3 regions of the Streptomyces kryoterrae genome follow, and region 3 is predicted to be linked to each of the others. Evidence: riboswitches for the same ligand, from Rfam matches in the RefSeq annotation. Region 3 holds a riboswitch; each other region holds the start of a gene.
What was found. Region 3 has a riboswitch for cobalamin ahead of ACW4TU_RS35440 (cobalamin biosynthesis protein). Riboswitches for the same ligand answer to the same signal wherever they lie in the genome.
Positions count from the first base shown of each region.

Region 1: linked by a shared signal. The riboswitch ahead of ACW4TU_RS13945 (ribonucleoside-diphosphate reductase subunit alpha) and the one ahead of ACW4TU_RS35440 (cobalamin biosynthesis protein) in region 3 are both predicted to bind cobalamin.
Region 2: linked by a shared signal. The riboswitch ahead of ACW4TU_RS42325 (CbtB domain-containing protein) and the one ahead of ACW4TU_RS35440 (cobalamin biosynthesis protein) in region 3 are both predicted to bind cobalamin.

Region 1 covers NZ_CM133358.1:3,324,058-3,329,655, forward strand. Annotated here, with positions in the region: gene ACW4TU_RS13925 (extracellular solute-binding protein) at 1-752, opposite strand, end outside; gene ACW4TU_RS13930 (GntR family transcriptional regulator) at 1,162-1,926, shown strand; gene ACW4TU_RS13935 (DUF3311 domain-containing protein) at 2,099-2,383, shown strand; gene mctP (monocarboxylate uptake permease MctP) at 2,380-4,008, shown strand; cobalamin riboswitch at 4,165-4,288, shown strand; gene ACW4TU_RS13945 (ribonucleoside-diphosphate reductase subunit alpha) at 4,415-5,598, shown strand, end outside.
Region 2 covers NZ_CM133358.1:9,461,853-9,467,450, forward strand. Annotated here, with positions in the region: gene ACW4TU_RS42315 (four-helix bundle copper-binding protein) at 1-292, shown strand, start outside; gene ACW4TU_RS42320 (histidine phosphatase family protein) at 338-946, opposite strand; cobalamin riboswitch at 1,078-1,209, shown strand; gene ACW4TU_RS42325 (CbtB domain-containing protein) at 1,247-1,468, shown strand; gene ACW4TU_RS42330 (CbtA family protein) at 1,494-2,270, shown strand; gene ACW4TU_RS42335 (acyl-CoA dehydrogenase family protein) at 2,424-3,602, shown strand; gene ACW4TU_RS42340 (hypothetical protein) at 3,754-4,029, opposite strand; partial or broken gene ACW4TU_RS42345 (helix-turn-helix domain-containing protein) at 4,301-4,603, shown strand; gene ACW4TU_RS42350 (aldo/keto reductase) at 4,673-5,598, opposite strand, start outside.
Region 3 covers NZ_CM133358.1:7,986,074-7,991,671, reverse strand. Annotated here, with positions in the region: gene ACW4TU_RS35465 (alpha/beta hydrolase family protein) at 1-662, opposite strand, end outside; gene ACW4TU_RS35460 (class II aldolase/adducin family protein) at 757-1,479, opposite strand; gene ACW4TU_RS35455 (lysozyme) at 1,677-2,423, shown strand; gene ACW4TU_RS35450 (inorganic phosphate transporter) at 2,568-3,842, shown strand; gene ACW4TU_RS35445 (hypothetical protein) at 3,895-4,116, shown strand; cobalamin riboswitch at 4,277-4,416, shown strand; gene ACW4TU_RS35440 (cobalamin biosynthesis protein) at 4,518-5,504, shown strand; gene ACW4TU_RS35435 (cobyric acid synthase) at 5,501-5,598, shown strand, end outside.

The sequences.
Region 1 (5,598 bases), 4.7 Mb from region 3:
TTGTCGCCGTGCATGTACTTGTCGATGACGTTCTTGAACTCGGTGAGGCCCTTGACGGACTCCGGGGAGGAGAGGCTCGCCTTCCACTGGCCGCCCGACTCCTCGGCGATCGAGCCGCCGGCGTCGTACACGAAGGACATGCCGGCGTACCAGTCACGGGTGGGCTGGTACCAGGCGTTGTACTTGCCGCCCTCCTTCTTCTGGATCTTGTCCAGATCGGAGGTGAGTTCGGCGTACGTCTTCGGTACGGACTTGACGCCGACCGAAGCCGCCACGTCCTTGCGCCAGTTGGCGACGCGGCCACCGGCGTAGTAGGGCACGCCGTACGTCTTGCCGTCGTAGGTGACGGAGGCCTTGAGGCCGTCCAGCCAGGCGGCCGAGTTGTCGAACTTCGCCGGGTCCAGGGGGGCGAAGGCGCCCTTGACCATGTAACCGAGCATCTCGGTGTTGCCCATCTCGACGACGTCGGGGGCCTTGTCGGTGGCGAGAACGGCGTCGAGCTTGGCGTTCTTGTCGGGCCAGCCGTAGTACTCGTGGTTGATCTTGATGTCGGGGTGCTTCTTGACCAGCGCGGCGTCGGCGGCCTTCACCAGCTCGGGCCAGTTGTTCTGCGCGTCGACGGTCAGCCAGACGGTCAGCTCCTTGGCGTCGGCGCCCGAGTTGTCCGAGCTGCCGCTGTCACTGTCCCCGCATGCCGCGATGGAGACCATCATGCCCGCGATACCGATCGCGGCTATCAGCTTGCGCTTCACGCCAACCTCCTCAGGAGCTGGACCAATGGTGTAGACCAGTAGGCGGAGCTTGGCTCAGACCAAACAACGTGTCAAGGGTGCTGGAACGCCTTTGACCAGCCGTTATGCGACCTACATATGCAGGAACCTTTAAGTAAGAACGTGGCGGAAATATCCTGCATATCCATCCGGCACGAGGTAGACCACTTCGGAGGAGTGCCGGAGCGTGACCTTGGCCGGGGCTTTCCGTGCGGTGGACTAGACCAGCGAGGGGCGTGAAGGTATACAGAGGGGATCACGGAGCGCGTGAGGGTCGGTGGGGTCCGTAGAGACCGTTCACAGGTCAATCGCGGCGCCGACCGTGCCACGATGTGCACCTGGACCGGCGGAATGCCGGCCGAAGCGGCACCAGGAGCCGGGAAGGCGGAGCATGAGCACCGACGTGAGCAGTGCGGAGAACGAGGGTGGGGCTACCGTCCGTACCGCGCGCGTGCCCAAGTACTACCGTCTGAAGAAGCATCTGCTCGACATGACGGAGACCCAGGCGCCCGGCACCCCGGTCCCGCCCGAGCGCACGCTGGCGGCGGAGTTCGACACCTCCCGCACCACCGTCCGTCAGGCCCTCCAGGAACTGGTCGTCGAGGGCCGGCTCGAACGCATCCAGGGCAAGGGCACCTTCGTCGCCAAGCCGAAGGTCTCCCAGGCGCTGCAACTCACCTCGTACACCGAGGACATGCGCGCCCAGGGTCTCGAACCCACCTCGCAGCTCCTCGACATCGGCTACATCACCGCAGACGACGCCCTCGCCGGGCTGCTCGACATCACGGCGGGCGGGCGCGTCCTGCGCATCGAGCGGCTGCGGATGGCGAACGGCGAGCCGATGGCGATAGAGACCACCCACCTTTCCGCGAAGCGCTTCCCGGCCCTGCGCAGGTCACTCGCGAAGTACACGTCCCTCTACACGGCCCTCGCCGAGGTGTACGACGTCCACCTCGCGGAGGCCGAGGAGACCATCGAGACCTCGCTGGCCACCCCGCGCGAGGCCGGTCTGCTCGGCACCGACGTGGGCCTGCCGATGCTGATGCTGTCCCGGCACTCGCTGGACAAGGACGGCCAGCCGGTGGAATGGGTGCGGTCCGTCTACCGGGGCGACCGGTACAAGTTCGTCGCGCGGCTCAAGCGGCCACTGGACTGACCGCACACGCGAACGGGTTCCGCCGCGGCTGACACATTCCCCTCACCAACAGGGGTTTTCCGTTATGCGGACGGGGTTCCATAAAGCCTGACCGTCCCCTAGATTCCTGCGCGTTGCACAGGTGATCACAGGAAGGTGATCACAGGAATCGGTGAGGGGACGGAGTCTTGACATGCCAGAAGCGCCTGAAGTGAGACAACCGGTCACAGAACAACCGGTGGTGACTCCGATCCGCGTCGTCATCGGGCTCTGCCTCTTCGCACCCTTCGTCGCGATGCTGTGGGTGGGTTCGTACGCGAAGGTCGATCCGGCCTTCATCGGCATCCCGTTCTTCTACTGGTACCAGATGCTGTGGGTGATCATCTCCACCGCGCTGACGATGACCGCGTACCAGCTCTGGCAGCGTGACCAGCGCGCCCGCAGGGCGGCTGCCAAGGACGGGGGTGCGTCCGCGTGAACGACGGCGTGAACGGCGTGGCACTCGCCGTCTTCATCATCTTCTTCCTGGCCGTCACGGTCGTCGGCTTCATGGCCGCGCGCTGGCGCAAGGCCGAGAACCAGAACAGCCTCGACGAATGGGGCCTGGGCGGCCGGTCGTTCGGCACCTGGGTCACCTGGTTCCTGCTCGGCGGCGACCTCTACACGGCGTACACCTTCGTGGCCGTACCGGCGGCGATCTACGCGGCGGGCGCGGCCGGCTTCTTCGCGGTGCCGTACACGATCCTCATCTACCCGCTGATGTTCGTGTTCCTGCCCCGTCTGTGGTCCGTCTCGCACAAGCACGGGTACGTCACCACCTCGGACTTCGTGCGCGGCCGGTTCGGTTCGAAGGGGCTGTCGCTGGCGGTCGCCGTCACCGGCATCCTGGCGACGATGCCGTACATCGCGCTGCAACTGGTCGGCATCCAGGCCGTGCTGGACGTGATGGGCGTCGGCGGCGGCGAGAACACCAACTGGTTCGTCAAGGACCTGCCGCTGCTGATCGCCTTCGGTGTGCTGGCCGCGTACACCTACTCGTCCGGACTGCGGGCGCCCGCGCTGATCGCGTTCGTGAAGGACGGGCTGATCTACCTCGTCATCGCGGTCGCGATCATCTACATCCCGATCAAGCTGGGCGGCTTCGACGACATCTTCAAGGCCGCGGGCGACGCCTTCTCCCAGACCAGTCCGGCGACCGGCAAACCACGCGGCGCCCTCGCCCCGGGCGAGGCCTCGCAGTGGACGTACGCCACGCTGGCGCTCGGCTCGGCGCTCGCGCTGTTCATGTACCCGCACAGTGTCACGGCCGTCCTCTCCAGCCGCAGCCGTGACGTGATCCGCCGCAACTCCACGATCCTGCCCCTGTATTCGCTGATGCTGGGCCTGCTCGGGCTGCTGGGCTTCATGGCGATCGCGGCCGGGGTCAAGGTCACCAACGGCCAGTTGGCGATCCCGCAGCTCTTCGAGGACATGTTCCCGTCCTGGTTCGCGGGCGTGGCCTTCGCGGCGATCGGCATCGGGGCCCTCGTCCCGGCGGCCATCATGTCCATCGCGGCGGCGAACCTCTTCACCCGCAACATCTACAAGGACTTCCTCAAGCCCGACGCGACACCGGAACAGGAGACCAAGGTCTCCAAGCTGGTCTCGCTCCTGGTGAAGGTGGGCGCGCTGGTCTTCGTCCTGACCATGGACAAGACGGTCGCCATCAACTTCCAGCTCCTGGGCGGCATCTGGATCCTCCAGACCTTCCCGGCCCTGGTCGGCGGCCTGTTCACCCGCTGGTTCCACCGCTGGGCCCTGCTGGCCGGCTGGGCGGTCGGCATGCTGTACGGCACGCTGGCGGCGTACGGGGTCGCGTCTCCGACGCAGAAGCACTTCGGCGGCAGCGCGAAGGAGATCCCGGGGATCGGTGAGATCGGTTACCTCGGCCTGACGGCGTTCGTCCTGAACCTCGTCGTCACGGTGGTCCTCACCTTCGTACTGAAGGCGCTGAAGGCCCCGGACGGTGTGGACGAGACGAAGCCGTCGGACTACACGGCGGACGCAGGAGATCCGGGCGTGGCGGTCGAACTGCCGTCCGCCACGGCGGGCTCCACCCACTGAACGAACGCCTTCCACGACGGGCCGCCGGAGAGATCCGGCGGCCCGTCGTCGTATCTCCCTCGCATCCCCCTCGTATCTCCCTCGTCGCCCCAAAGCGCTCAACTCTCCGATACGACACAACATGTGGGGGTGCTTCCAGGGTCCGGCACAAGATGTATGCTCATGCTCGCTGTCGCCGCAGGGGAATCCGGTGTGAATCCGGAACTGTCCCGCAACGGTGTACTCGTGCACGTTTGTGCGCGTGTCCAGTCCGAGGACCTGTCGACAGCGCGCCCGGCCGACCGGTCCGGGCGCCCGACGTCCGGGCCTCGTGGAGTGGGCCGGTGGACGCACGCGTACCCGTAAGGCGTCCGTGTGCCCCGCTGCCCTCCGCAAGGCCCCGTGCCGAGCGAGGGAGAGCCCCCACGTGACCATCGCGCCAGCCGAACCGGCTTCAGCGACCCGAGTGGCCCCGGTGGAGACGGACGGTCCCGGTGCCGCGCTGCTGCGGACCCTGACCGAGCTGACCGCAGACCTGCCCGACGCCGACCCCGGCCGGGTCGCCGCCGCCGCGCTGCGCGGCCGGTCCGCGCGGGCCGACGTGCCGGAGCTGCGCGAGCTGGCCATCGAGGCCGCGGCCGGCCTCATCTCCGAGGACCCCGCCTACTCCCGGCTGGCCGCCCGCCTGCTGACCGTCACCATCGCCGCGGAGGCCGCCTCACAGGGCGTCACGTCCTTCTCCGAGTCGGTCGCGGTCGGCCACCGGGAGGGCTTGATCGCCGACCGCACCGCCGAGTTCGTACGGCTGCACACGGACCGCCTGAACACGCTGATCGACGTCGAGGGCGACGACCGCTTCGGGTACTTCGGGCTGCGCACCCTCCACAGCCGGTACCTTCTGCGCCACCCGATCACGCGCCGGGTCATCGAGACGCCCCAGCACTTCATGCTGCGCGTCGCGAGCGGACTCGCTGAGAACGACACCACTCGCGCCCTCGACGAAGTCGCCGCGCTCTACCGGCTGATGAGCCGCCTCGACTATCTCCCCTCCTCCCCCACACTCTTCAACTCCGGTACCCGGCACCCCCAGATGTCGTCCTGCTACCTCCTCGACTCGCCCGTCGACGAGCTGGACTCCATCTACGACCGCTACCACCAGGTCGCCCGCCTCTCCAAGCACGCCGGTGGCATCGGGCTGTCGTACTCCCGGATCCGCAGCCGCGGTTCGCTGATCCGCGGCACCAACGGGCATTCCAACGGCATCGTGCCGTTCCTGAAGACGCTGGACGCCTCCGTCGCCGCCGTGAACCAGGGCGGTCGGCGCAAGGGTGCCGCCGCGGTGTACCTGGAGACCTGGCACTCCGACATCGAGGAGTTCCTGGAGCTGCGCGACAACACGGGCGAGGACGCCCGCCGTACGCACAACCTGAACCTCGCGCACTGGATCCCGGACGAGTTCATGCGCCGGGTGAACGCGGACGCGCTCTGGTCGCTCTTCTCCCCCTCCGACGTACCAGAACTGGTCGACCTGTGGGGCGACGAGTTCGACGCCGCCTACCGCGCGGCCGAGGAGGCCGGGCTCGCCCGGAAGACCATCCCGGCCCGCGATCT
Region 2 (5,598 bases), 1.5 Mb from region 3:
CGCGGACCCGGACGGACCCGCCGCCGAGGCCCTCGCGCGCCGCAAGGGCATTCTGTGCGCGGAGGTGTGCGACACGACGTGCCGGCTGCTTTCCCAACAGGTGGACCTGGACGAGGCCGCCCTCCGCGTCCAACTGGAGTGGTGCAGCACGGTCTGCCTGGAAACCGCCCAGGTCTTCGACGAATACCCCGGTGGCGAGGACGCGGCGAAGGCATGCCGCGAGTGCGCACAGGCGTGCACGGACTTCGCATGGACGCTCCAGGCGCCGGGCTCCGGGCGCGACGGCGGGTAGGACACGGCGTTCCGTGAACCGGTGGGTTCGCGTCCGTGCCGCTCCCTAGTCGTTGTGCGGCGCCCCGGCCGACTCCTCGTGCGGCGCTCCGAGCTGCCTGCCCACCCGTACGTTCCAGCGTCCCGCCCGGCCGCTCAACTCCGTTGCCGTCAACGGCGGAACATCGATCCGCCAGAACGCCGACTCGGGCGCCCCCAGCGCCCGTACCGCCGCCGCGCGTACGACCTCCGGCTCGACGACCGCGACGGACCGGCCCGTGACCTGCGCCGCCGTGTCGTCCAGCCAACGGGCGACCCGGTCACAGACCGCGCGGACCGACTCACCTCCGTGCGGGGCCGACTGAGGATCCGTCAGCCACTGGGCGAGCGCCTCCGGTTCCTTCTCCGTCACCTCGGTCAGGGTCGCCCCGCGCCAGCGCCCCACGTCCAGGCCGGCCGGGCCCGGCACCGGACCGGCGTCGAGGCCCAGCGCCCGAGCCGTCTCACGGCACCGTGCGGTGGGGGAGACCCAGACCCGGGAGACCGGCGGCAGCGCCCCCGCCGCCGCCCGCGCGAGCCGCAGGCCCGCCGCGTCCAGAGGACAGTCGTCGTCGAAACGCGCCTCCCGCAGGGCCGCGCTGATCGCCGGTGAGATCAACATCACTCGGCTTGTCATCCGGTCGCTCCCGCTCTCATTCCGCCCCAATATCGTTGTCATGTACGGCACTTGAGGCGGCGTACGGCGCACCGGCGCGCCGTACGCCCTCCCATGCGCTCTTGGCCGGACCCCCGCTTCGCGGTACGTTCTCGTCGATATTGACGACGGTTCGACGGAAGCCGGTGGGAATCCGGCACGGTCGCGCCACTGTAAGCCCCGTACGCACCCGCCTGGTGCGGTCCGGGGGCAAGTCAGACCCGTGACTGTCGTCCTCTGCACCACCGATACGGGACGCGAGTTCCCCCAGGAGGTCCTGTCATGGCCCAGTCCGCAGTCCAGCCGACCGCCGTTCCCACCGCCGTACCCGAGAAGCTGCCGATCGGCGCGATCGCCCCCTGGGCGGTCTTCTTCGGCGTACTGATGCTGGTGCTGCTCTACTTCGTCGGCGCCGAACAGGGCGCCACCTCCGTGGTCTCCGGCGAGGGCGTGCACGAATGGGTGCACGACGCCCGTCACCTGCTCGGCTTCCCCTGCCACTGACGAAGGCGGGGAAACGTACGAGCTCATGAACTCCACCACTGTTCGAAACCTCCTGGTCCGCGGCATGCTCGCGGGCCTCGTCGCGGGTGTGCTCGTCTGGGTCGTCGCGTATCTCTTCGCCGAGCCGCTCGTCGACGACGCCATCGCGTTCGAGGAGATGCACGAGGCCCACGGGCACGCCGAACAGGCTCTCGTCTCCCGCGCGTTGCAGTCCACCGTCGGTCTGGGGACCGGTGTCCTCGTGTACGGCGTCGCGTTCGGCGGTATCGCGGCCCTCGCGTACTGCTTCGCGCTCGGCCGGATCGGCCGCTTCGGGCCGCGCGCGACCGCGCTGCTCCTCGCGGGGGCCGGACTGCTCGCCGTGTACGTCGTGCCGTTCCTCAAGTACCCGGCCAACCCGCCCGCCGTCGGCGACCCCGACACTCTCGACCAGCGCACCGCGCTGTTCTTCCTGATGGTCGCGCTGAGCGTGCTGCTGGCCGTCGGCGCGGTGATCCTGGGCAAGCGCCTCGCCCCGCGCCTGGGCAACTGGAACGCGACCCTCGCCGCGGTCGCCTTCTTCGTCCTGGCCGTCGGACTCGCGTACGCGTTCCTGCCGTCGTTCACCAACGAGGTTCCGCAGGGCTTCTCCGCGAGCCTGCTGTGGAAGTACCGGGTGGCCACGCTCGCCATCCAGGCGACCATGTGGACCACGTTCGGCCTGGTCTTCGGACTGCTGGCGGAACGGCTGCTGGTTCCGAGGGCGGCAGCGGCCGTCGGTGCGAGTGACACCGAGCCGCGGGTGACACCCGTGGCGCACTGAGCGGTTCGCCGCACTGCCCCGAGGGGGTCCCGGACAGCCGGGACCCCCTCGGGCGTGTGTGCACCGGTACACGCACCGCCATTCCCAATTTCTGGAACACGTTCTACCGTGTGCGCCGACAGGTCCGGCCTTGGGGAGCCAGCAGGAGGCGCCGTGCATCTCGAATACACGCCCGAGCAGCAAGAGCTGCGCACCGAACTGCGAGCCTACTTCGCCGAGTTGGTGCCGGAGCGGGCCTACTCGCGCTTCAGTGACCATGTTGCCCAGAAGCGTTTCTACCGCGAGACCATCCGCCGCCTCGGCGCAGACCGCTGGCTCGGCGTCGGCTGGCCGCAGGAGTACGGGGGGCGCGGGCTGTCCCCGATGGAACAGTTCATCTTCTTCGACGAGGCAGCCCAGGCGGGTGTTCCGCTGCCGCTGATGGCGCTCAACACCGTCGGCCCGACGATCATGCGGTACGGCAGCGAGGAGCAGAAGGCGTACTTCCTGCCGAAGATCCTCGCCGGTGAGATCGACTTCGCGATCGGCTACAGCGAGCCGGAGGCGGGCACCGACCTGGCTGCCCTGAAGACGCGGGCGGTACGCGACGGCGACGAGTACGTGGTCAACGGGCAGAAGATCTGGACGACGAACGGTGACACGGCGGACTGGGTGTGGCTGGCCGTGCGCACGGACCCGGACGCCCCGCCGCACAAGGGCATCACCATGCTCCTCATGCCGACCACCGACCCCGGCTACTCCTGCACCCTCATCCGCACCCTCGCCTCGCACGACACCACCGCCAGCTACTACGAGAACGTCCGCGTCCCCGTCGCCCACCGCGTCGGCGAGGAGAACCAGGGCTGGCGGCTGATCACCAACCAGCTCAACCACGAGCGCGTCACCCTCGCCGCCCACGGCACGATGGCCATCCGCTCCCTGCACGACGTCCAGCGCTGGGCGATGGAGACCAAGCTCGCCGACGGCCGCCGCGTCGTCGACCTTCCGTGGGTGCGCCGTCGCCTGGCCCAGATCCACACCAGGCTCGACGCGATGAAACTTCTCAACTGGCAGATGGTGAACGCCGTCCAGGAAGGCACCCTCACCCCCCAGGACGCCTCCGCGGTCAAGGTGTACGGCTCCGAGGCCCGCCGCGAGGCCTACGCCTGGCTCCTGGAGATCGTCGCCGCCCCGGGCGCGCTGAAGGAGGGCTCGGCCGGCGAGATCCTCCACGGTGAACTGGAACGCGGCTACCGCTCAGCGGTGATCTTCACCTTCGGCGGCGGCAACAACGAGATCCAACGGGAGATCATCTCGTGGATCGGGCTGGGGATGCCCAGGGTGCGGCGTTAGGGCTTTGTGACCACCGACGCCAGTTGTCACATACCGGGGATAGTTGGCACCGGATTCTTGTGACGAGGATTTTTCGTTGCTGCAAAAGAGGGGGAGTTGGCACTGCTGATGGTGGCTCGGTCTGATCGGCGCCGAGTCTCTCCGTGCGCGCCTACCGAATCTGACCTGCTGCTTTCGGTGGACTGTCCATCGTGCTGAAGTGGTGTGCGTTTGTCTCCTCGGCGATGATGGAGGCCACAAAGGTGCCGAGCGGCAGGTTCTGGTCACAGAACCTGCCGAGTTGCGCTCTCGTAGAGACCTCTGTCTCGTCTCCGGCTTCTGCCTCCGCCAGTTCGGCCGGCACCCGGTCCGCCGCCGCGCGGAGCTCTTCGACCTGCACCCGCGAAGCCGTCTCGCGGGCCTCCGGCAAACCCATCACCGACGCCACCGGCCACCTCCGTGTCATCCCCGATCAACCCGACGCCCGACTCTTCCTCGGCACCACGGAGTTCATGCCCGACCAGCAGAAACCCACCGATCACGTCCGGAAAGACAACAGCTACTCAGGCGTCTTCGCAGGCCAGGTCTGGTGTTCTGGGTTACTGCCGAATGCCGACTTCTGGCGGGCATCAAGGCAGTGGCTGATGGGAGCAGCAGCGTTGGTACTGCGAACGGGGCGCTCCGAGCACCTGCAGATGGCCAACGGTAGACACGCGTGAGCCCTGGAGCTGCACTTCCGCGAACTGCACCGGGCCGCGGACTATGCCGAGTTGCTCGGCTGCTCGGCGCGCACCCTCAGCCGCGCCGCCCGGGACACCACCGGCAAGGGAGTGCGTGAGCTCATCGACGAGCGGCGCCTGCTCGAAGCCCGGCGCCTGCTGGGAAGTGCCCGATGGGAGGCCCGGTCCGTGGCCGACCACCTTGGCTTCACCGATCCCGCGAACGTCGGCCGGTTCTTCCGCGACCGCACGGGTCTCACCCCGGCCGCCTTCGCGGCCCGCGACGCCACGGCCCACCTGTGACGGCGGCCGGGCTCCGGATGTTCATGCGGCGGGACCAGCGGTCGATTCGTAGGTCAGGTTGCGTTGGGGTCAGACCCAGTTGGGGGCATGCTCTTCGGCGTAGCGGGCGCCGAATCCGCCGGTCGGGAGGATTTCGTGGATCGCGGCGAGATCGGCCTCGGTGAGGGTGACGTCGGCCGCGTGGGCGTTCTCCTCCATGCGGGCCGCGCTCCGGGTGCCCGGGATCGGGACGATGTGCTCGCCCTGGGCGAGCAGCCAGGCCAGGGCCAGCTGGGAGACGGTGATGCCCTTGGCGGTGGCCAGCTTGTCGAGTCGGTCCACGGCTTCGACGTTCTTCTCGAAGTTGCCGGGCTGCCAGCGCGGGTCGGTGTTGCGCATGTCGGTGGCGTCGTACTGGCCCGCGGGCTTCGCCGTACCGGTGATGAAGCCGCGGCCGAGGGGCGAGTAGGGGACGAAGCCGATGCCGAGCTCCTGGAGGAGCGGGAAGAGCTGCTCGACCTCGCGCTCGAACAGCGAGTACTCGGTCTGCAGGACCGAGACCGGCTGGACGGCGTGCGCCTTGCGGATGGTCTCCGGGCCCGCCTCGCTCAGGCCGAAGTACTTCACCTTGCCCCCGTCGATCAGCTCCTTCACCGTCCCCGCGACGTCCTCGATCGGCACGTCCGGGTCGACGCGGTGCTGGTAGAAGACGTCGATCCGGTCGACGCCCAGGTAGCGCAGGCTGTTGTCGGCGACCTTGCGGATGTTGTCGGGGCGGCTGTTGAGGCCGAACCCCTGGGACAGGTCGGACAGGTCGAAGCCGAACTTGGTGGCCAGGACCACCTCGTCGCGGAAGTCCTTGACCGCCTTGCCGACCAGGATCTCGTTGGAGCCGGTGCCCAAGCCGTAGAGCTCGGCGGTGTCGAAGAAGGTGACGCCCAGGTCGTGGGCCCGGCGGATGGCGGCGATACCCGCCTCCTCGTCTCCGGGGCCGTAGGCCATGGTCAGGCCCATCG
Region 3 (5,598 bases):
GCGTACCGGATCGCCGCGTCGAGGTCGCGCCACTCGGTCTCGCCGAGGTGACCGAGGCCGTCCTGGGGCCGGGGCGCGCCGGGATCGCCCCGGTAGGCGAGGTCGAGGACCGGGAGGCGCCGGCGGTGCAGGAACGGCAGGACGTTCAGGGGGTGCTCGCGGGTGGCACCGAGGCCGTGCACGGTGATCACCCAGGTGCTGCGGGCCCCGGGCACGAACCACGCGGGCAGGGCACCGAGTTCGCCGGGGATCTCGATGTCGAGGTGGTCGAGTCCGAGCGCGGTGCCGGGATCGCCGACGTGCAGGTTCGGGGTGAGCCAGACCTTGCCCCGGGGTTCCAGGGTGCCGTGGGTGACCCGTTCGAGGCGGCGTACGACGGTGTCGGCGGAGTGGGCCGCGTGGTCCAGGACGGGACCGACGACCGCGTGGGTCCCGTCACCGACGAGACCGTAGGTGCCGGGGCGCTGGGAGGCCAGGGCCCGGGTGAGCACGACCCGGCCGGCGGCGGTGGAGTGCACGGTGAGCCGGGGTTCGGTGGGCAGGGGCCTGCCCGGGGGCGCCTTGAGGGCGGCGTCGCTGGCGTAGCGGCCGGCGGCGACACTGGCGGCGCCTGCTGCCAGGGCTGCGGTGACGGCAGCGGCCGTCGCGGTGACTGGGCGCACGGATCCAGTCTCCTTGCGGAGCGCTCCGACGGCCAGTGGGCGAGTGGGCGAACGGAGTGGGAGTGGGGCCTCTCCCCCCTTACCCCCGCGCTCACTACCTCCGCTGCCCGTATCCCTTGAGCCGCTCCCCCGCCTCTCTGACCTGTTCCTCCGACAGCAGCGTCGGGGACAGTCCGGGCAGGGAGGACGCCGTCAGCCAGACGCGGCACATCCACTCCAGCTGGGCGGTGCGGTCGTACGCCTGGTCGAGGGTGGCGCCGTGGGCGAGTGTGCCGTGGTTCTGCAGGAGGCAGGCGGCGCGGCCGGTCAGGGCCCGGAGCACGTTCTCGGCCAGCTCCTCCGTGCCGTATGTCGCGTACGGGGCGACTCGGACGGGGCCGCCGAGGTCGCCCGCCATGTAGTGGATCAGCGGCAGCTCCCGCACGAGCGTCGAGACGGCGGTCGCGTGGACGGCGTGGGTGTGGACGACGGCACGGGCGTCGGTGGCGCGGTAGACGGCGAGATGCATGGGCAGTTCGCTCGTCGGGGTCAGGGTGCCGAGGGTCTGGCGGCCGGTCAGGTCGACGCCGACGACACCGTCGGGGGTGAGCCGGTCGTACGGAACGCCGGACGGTGTGACCAGGACGGTGTCCCCGACGCGCACGGAGACGTTGCCGGAGGTGCCGACCACCAGACCGTCGGCCACCGTGCGGCGGGCCGTCGCGACGAGCCCGGCCCAGGCGCGCGCCGTCTCGTCGGACCCGGCGCGCCCCTCCGCCGCACCCGCCCCCTGCACGTCGTCCCGCACGTCACGTCCGTCCCGTCGCTGCTCAGCCATGCCCCGATCCTGCCAGGCGCGGCCCTGGACCGGCGCCGGGCGAGGGCACTGTAGGGGTGAACCCCAGGGACCGTAAGGGCGCGTAAGCGCGTACATCGGCGCGTGTGTGCGCTTTGGCCGGGGAACGCAGGAAATCGGTTGATCTTCCAGTAGCCTCCTGGAGATTTGTCACGCGCGCAGCCGTTCCGGGGGGACACATGGCCCGTGATCACCGACTCTTACGCCGTCGCTCCCGCGCCCTCGCGGCCACCGCGGCGGCGATCACCATCGGAGGGACCGTCCTGACGGAGGTTCCGGTGTCGGCGGCGGGTGAGCCGAAGGGGCACGACGTCTCGGCGCACCAGAAGGACGTCGACTGGCGGTCCGCGAAGGCGAAGGGCGCCACGTTCGTATACATCAAGGCGACCGAGTCCCACACCTACCGCAGTCCGTACTTCAGCCGGCAGTACGACGGTTCACGCGCCGCGGGCCTGCTCCGCAGTGCCTACCACTTCGCCCTGCCGGACAAGTCGTCCGGCATCACCCAGGCCCGGTTCTTCGTGCGCAACGGCGGGGCCTGGCGTGCGGACGGCTGGACACTGCCGCCCGCGCTCGACGTCGAGTACAACCCGTACGGGAAGAACAAGTGCTACGGCCTCGACAAGGCGGAGATGGCCGGTTGGATCACGGCCTTCAGCAACGAGGTCGACCGGCTCACCGGTCGCCGTCCGGTCATCTACACGACCGCCCACTGGTGGAACACCTGCACGAACAGCAGCAGTGCCTTCACCTCGAAGCACGCGCTGTGGCTGGCCCGCTACAACGCGTCCGACGCGGGGGCGCTGCCATCGGGCGGCTGGAAGTTCTGGACGTTCTGGCAGTACGACAACAGCGGGGTGCTGCCGGGCGACCAGAACCTCTTCAACGGGTCGTCGGCCCAGCTCAAACGGTTCGCGAAGGGGTGACGAGCACGGGCCTCACCCGTCCGGAAGCTCGGGGGGAACGGCGCTCCACTCCCGGACACCCGGCATCCCCCGTCAGTTCATCTTCCGTTCATCCAGGTTACCTACGGTCCAAGAGCCAATACCGTACGGAAGAAATCTGGGTAAATGGAAAGCTTCTCGCTGATCCTCGCGATCGTGGTCGTCACCGCGCTTGCGTTCGATTTCACGAACGGTTTCCACGACACCGCCAACGCGATGGCCACCACCATCTCGACCGGTGCGCTCAAGCCCAAGGTCGCGGTCGCCATGTCGGCCGTGCTCAACCTCGTGGGCGCCTTCCTCTCCGTCGAGGTCGCCAACACGATCTCCAAGGGCCTCGTGGACGAGAGCGGTATCCGTCCCGAGGTGATCTTCGCCGCGCTGGTCGGGGCGATCCTCTGGAACCTGCTGACCTGGCTGGTCGGGCTGCCGTCCAGCTCCTCGCACGCCCTGATGGGCGGTCTGATCGGCGCGACCATCGCCTCGGCGGGCACGGGCGCCGTCCACGGCGACGTGCTGGTGACGAAGGTACTGATCCCGGCGATCGCCGCTCCACTGGTGGCGGGCATGGCGGCCATGCTGGCCACCCGGCTGTCGTACACGCTCAGCGCCGAGCGGGCCGAGGGCAGGGCGGCGGAGAAGGGCTTCCGGGTCGGCCAGATCGCCTCCGCGGGCCTGGTGTCGCTGGCCCACGGCACGAACGACGCGCAGAAGACGATGGGCATCATCACCCTCGCCCTGGTCGCCGGCGGCGCCGTCTCCCCCGACTCCGATCCCCCGGTGTGGGTCATCCTCTCCGCGGGCCTGGCCATCGCGCTCGGCACCTACCTGGGCGGCTGGCGCATCATCCGTACGATGGGCAAGGGCCTGACCGACCTCCAGCCCCAGCAGGGCTTCGCCGCCCAGACCAGCGCGGCGACGGTCATCCTGGCCTCCTCCCACCTCGGCTTCTCCCTCTCCACCACGCACTCGGTGTCGGGCTCGGTGATGGGCGCGGGCCTCGGCCGCAAGGGCGGCGTGGTCCGCTGGTCGACGGCGACCCGGATGTTCGTGGCCTGGGGGCTGACACTGCCCGCGGCGGCTCTCGTCGGCGCGCTGGCGGAGTACGTCACCGGCCTCGGCGACTGGGGCACGGCGCTGGTGGCCGTCTTCCTCATCGCTTCGAGCACGGCGATCTGGGTCGTGTCGCGCCGCGAGGTGATCGACCACACGAACGTCAACCAGGTCGAGGGCGAGACCACCGAGTCCGGTGAGAACGCCGAGCCCGCGGGCATCGTCACGACGGCCATCGCCGCTGTGACCCCGCCCCCGGTGGGCGCCGTCTCCGTCACCGAGGACCTGACGGCGACCATCCCGTCCCCGGCCGAGGTCACGGCGAAGCCGTCGGCCACGGCCCTGTGAGTCCGGCTCCCGGCCCCAGGGCCTGTCGTAGCGAGAAGCAGAAGGAAGCAACATGAAGATCGACTGGGCAGCCCTCGGCTCCGTCTTCGGCGTCAGTCTCGTCATCACCGTGGCCATGGTGGCCGTGTTCACCCTGGGCATCGTCGGACTCTCGCGCCGCGAACGGGCGGTCGCGCAGGGCGAGTCGGCGGGGCCGGCCGTCACCGGGGCGTACGCGTGCTTCGCCGCCTGCGCGGCAGTGGTGGCGTACGGGATCTATCTGATCGTGGCCTGACAGGGCCGGACACCGGGACACCTCCTCTTCGTCGCCCGCTCCGACCGTGGCCGCCTCACTGGTGGTCACGGTCGGGGCGGGCGCTTTTTCGGCGCCTCGATCCGGTCGTGGTGTGGGGCTCAGCACAGTCCTCCTTTCCAGGTCAACGGCAAGTTGACGGGTGTTCCGGGCCCGTGGTGGACTGCCGGAGCCATGTACGGCGGCAGAAGAGGAAGCCGGTGTGAATCCGGCGCGGTCCCGCCACTGTCACCGGGGTAGGTAACCCCGGGAGCCAGGAACTCTCGCCGCCGGTCTCGTCGAACCAGGGCGTGGACACCCTGAGTGAGGACATATCGCCATGTTCGGCTGCCGTTCGAGGTACAGCACCAGGTCGCTCCCCGACCCCACGGCCGGCTGAGCCGGTGCGTGCCGATCGCGTCTTCGCGTACGGCGCCACCGCCGGACTTCTCGGTGATCTGATCCTGGGCGACCCTCGCCGCGGGCATCCGGTCGCCCTGTTCGGGCGGGCCGCCGGCGCCGTCGAGCGGGTGCTGTGGCGGGACCACCGGGGGTGGGGCGCGCTGCACACCGCCGTGTGTGTGGGAGGCGCCGTCGCCCTTGCCACGGCGGCCGGTCGCGTCGTACGTCCGTCCCGTGCCGCTTCTGTCGCACTCACCGCCGCCGCGACCTGGGCCGTCGTCGGCGGCACCTCCCTCGGCCGGGAGGCGCGGGCCATCGGCTGGTACCTGGAGACCGGGGACGTCGAGAGGGCGCGCGAGCGGCTGCCCCACCTCTGCGGACGCGATCCGCAGGCCCTCGACTCCGACGGGATCGCCCGCGCCGTCGTCGAGTCCGTCGCCGAGAACACCTCCGACGCCGTCGTGGGCGCGCTGGTCTGGGGAGCCCTGGGCGGGGTGCCCGGGCTGGTCGGGTTCCGGGCCGTCAACACCCTTGACGCGATGGTCGGGCACAGGTCGGAGCGGTACCGGCGGTACGGGTGGGCCTCCGCGCGGCTCGACGACCTCGCCGGGTGGCCGGGGGCGCGGCTGACCGCCGTGCTCGCCGCCGTCGCCGGCGGTGATCCGCGCGGGGCCGTCCGGGCCTGGCGTGCCGATGCCCGACGCCATCCCAGTCCCAACGCCGGGCCCGTGGAGGCCTCGTTCGCGGGGGCGCTGGGGGTTCGGCTCGGCGGGACGCTGTCCTACGGGGGGCGGGTCGAGCATCGGCCCGTACTCAACGCGGAGTCCGGGCGGGCTGTCGGTGTCCCCGACGTCGAACGGGCCGTACGGCTGTCGCGGCGCGTCACCTGGCTGGCCCTCGGTGTCAGTGTCGCCGCGCGGCTGCTCGTGAACACGAGCAAGAACAGGCGCATGAACGGGCGTATGAACACGAAGGGGCGTATCTCATGAGTGGCGAGAGCCTCGGTGGTGGGCTGCTCGTCGCCGGGACCACCTCCGACGCCGGCAAGAGTGTCGTCACCGCCGGGATCTGCCGGTGGCTGGT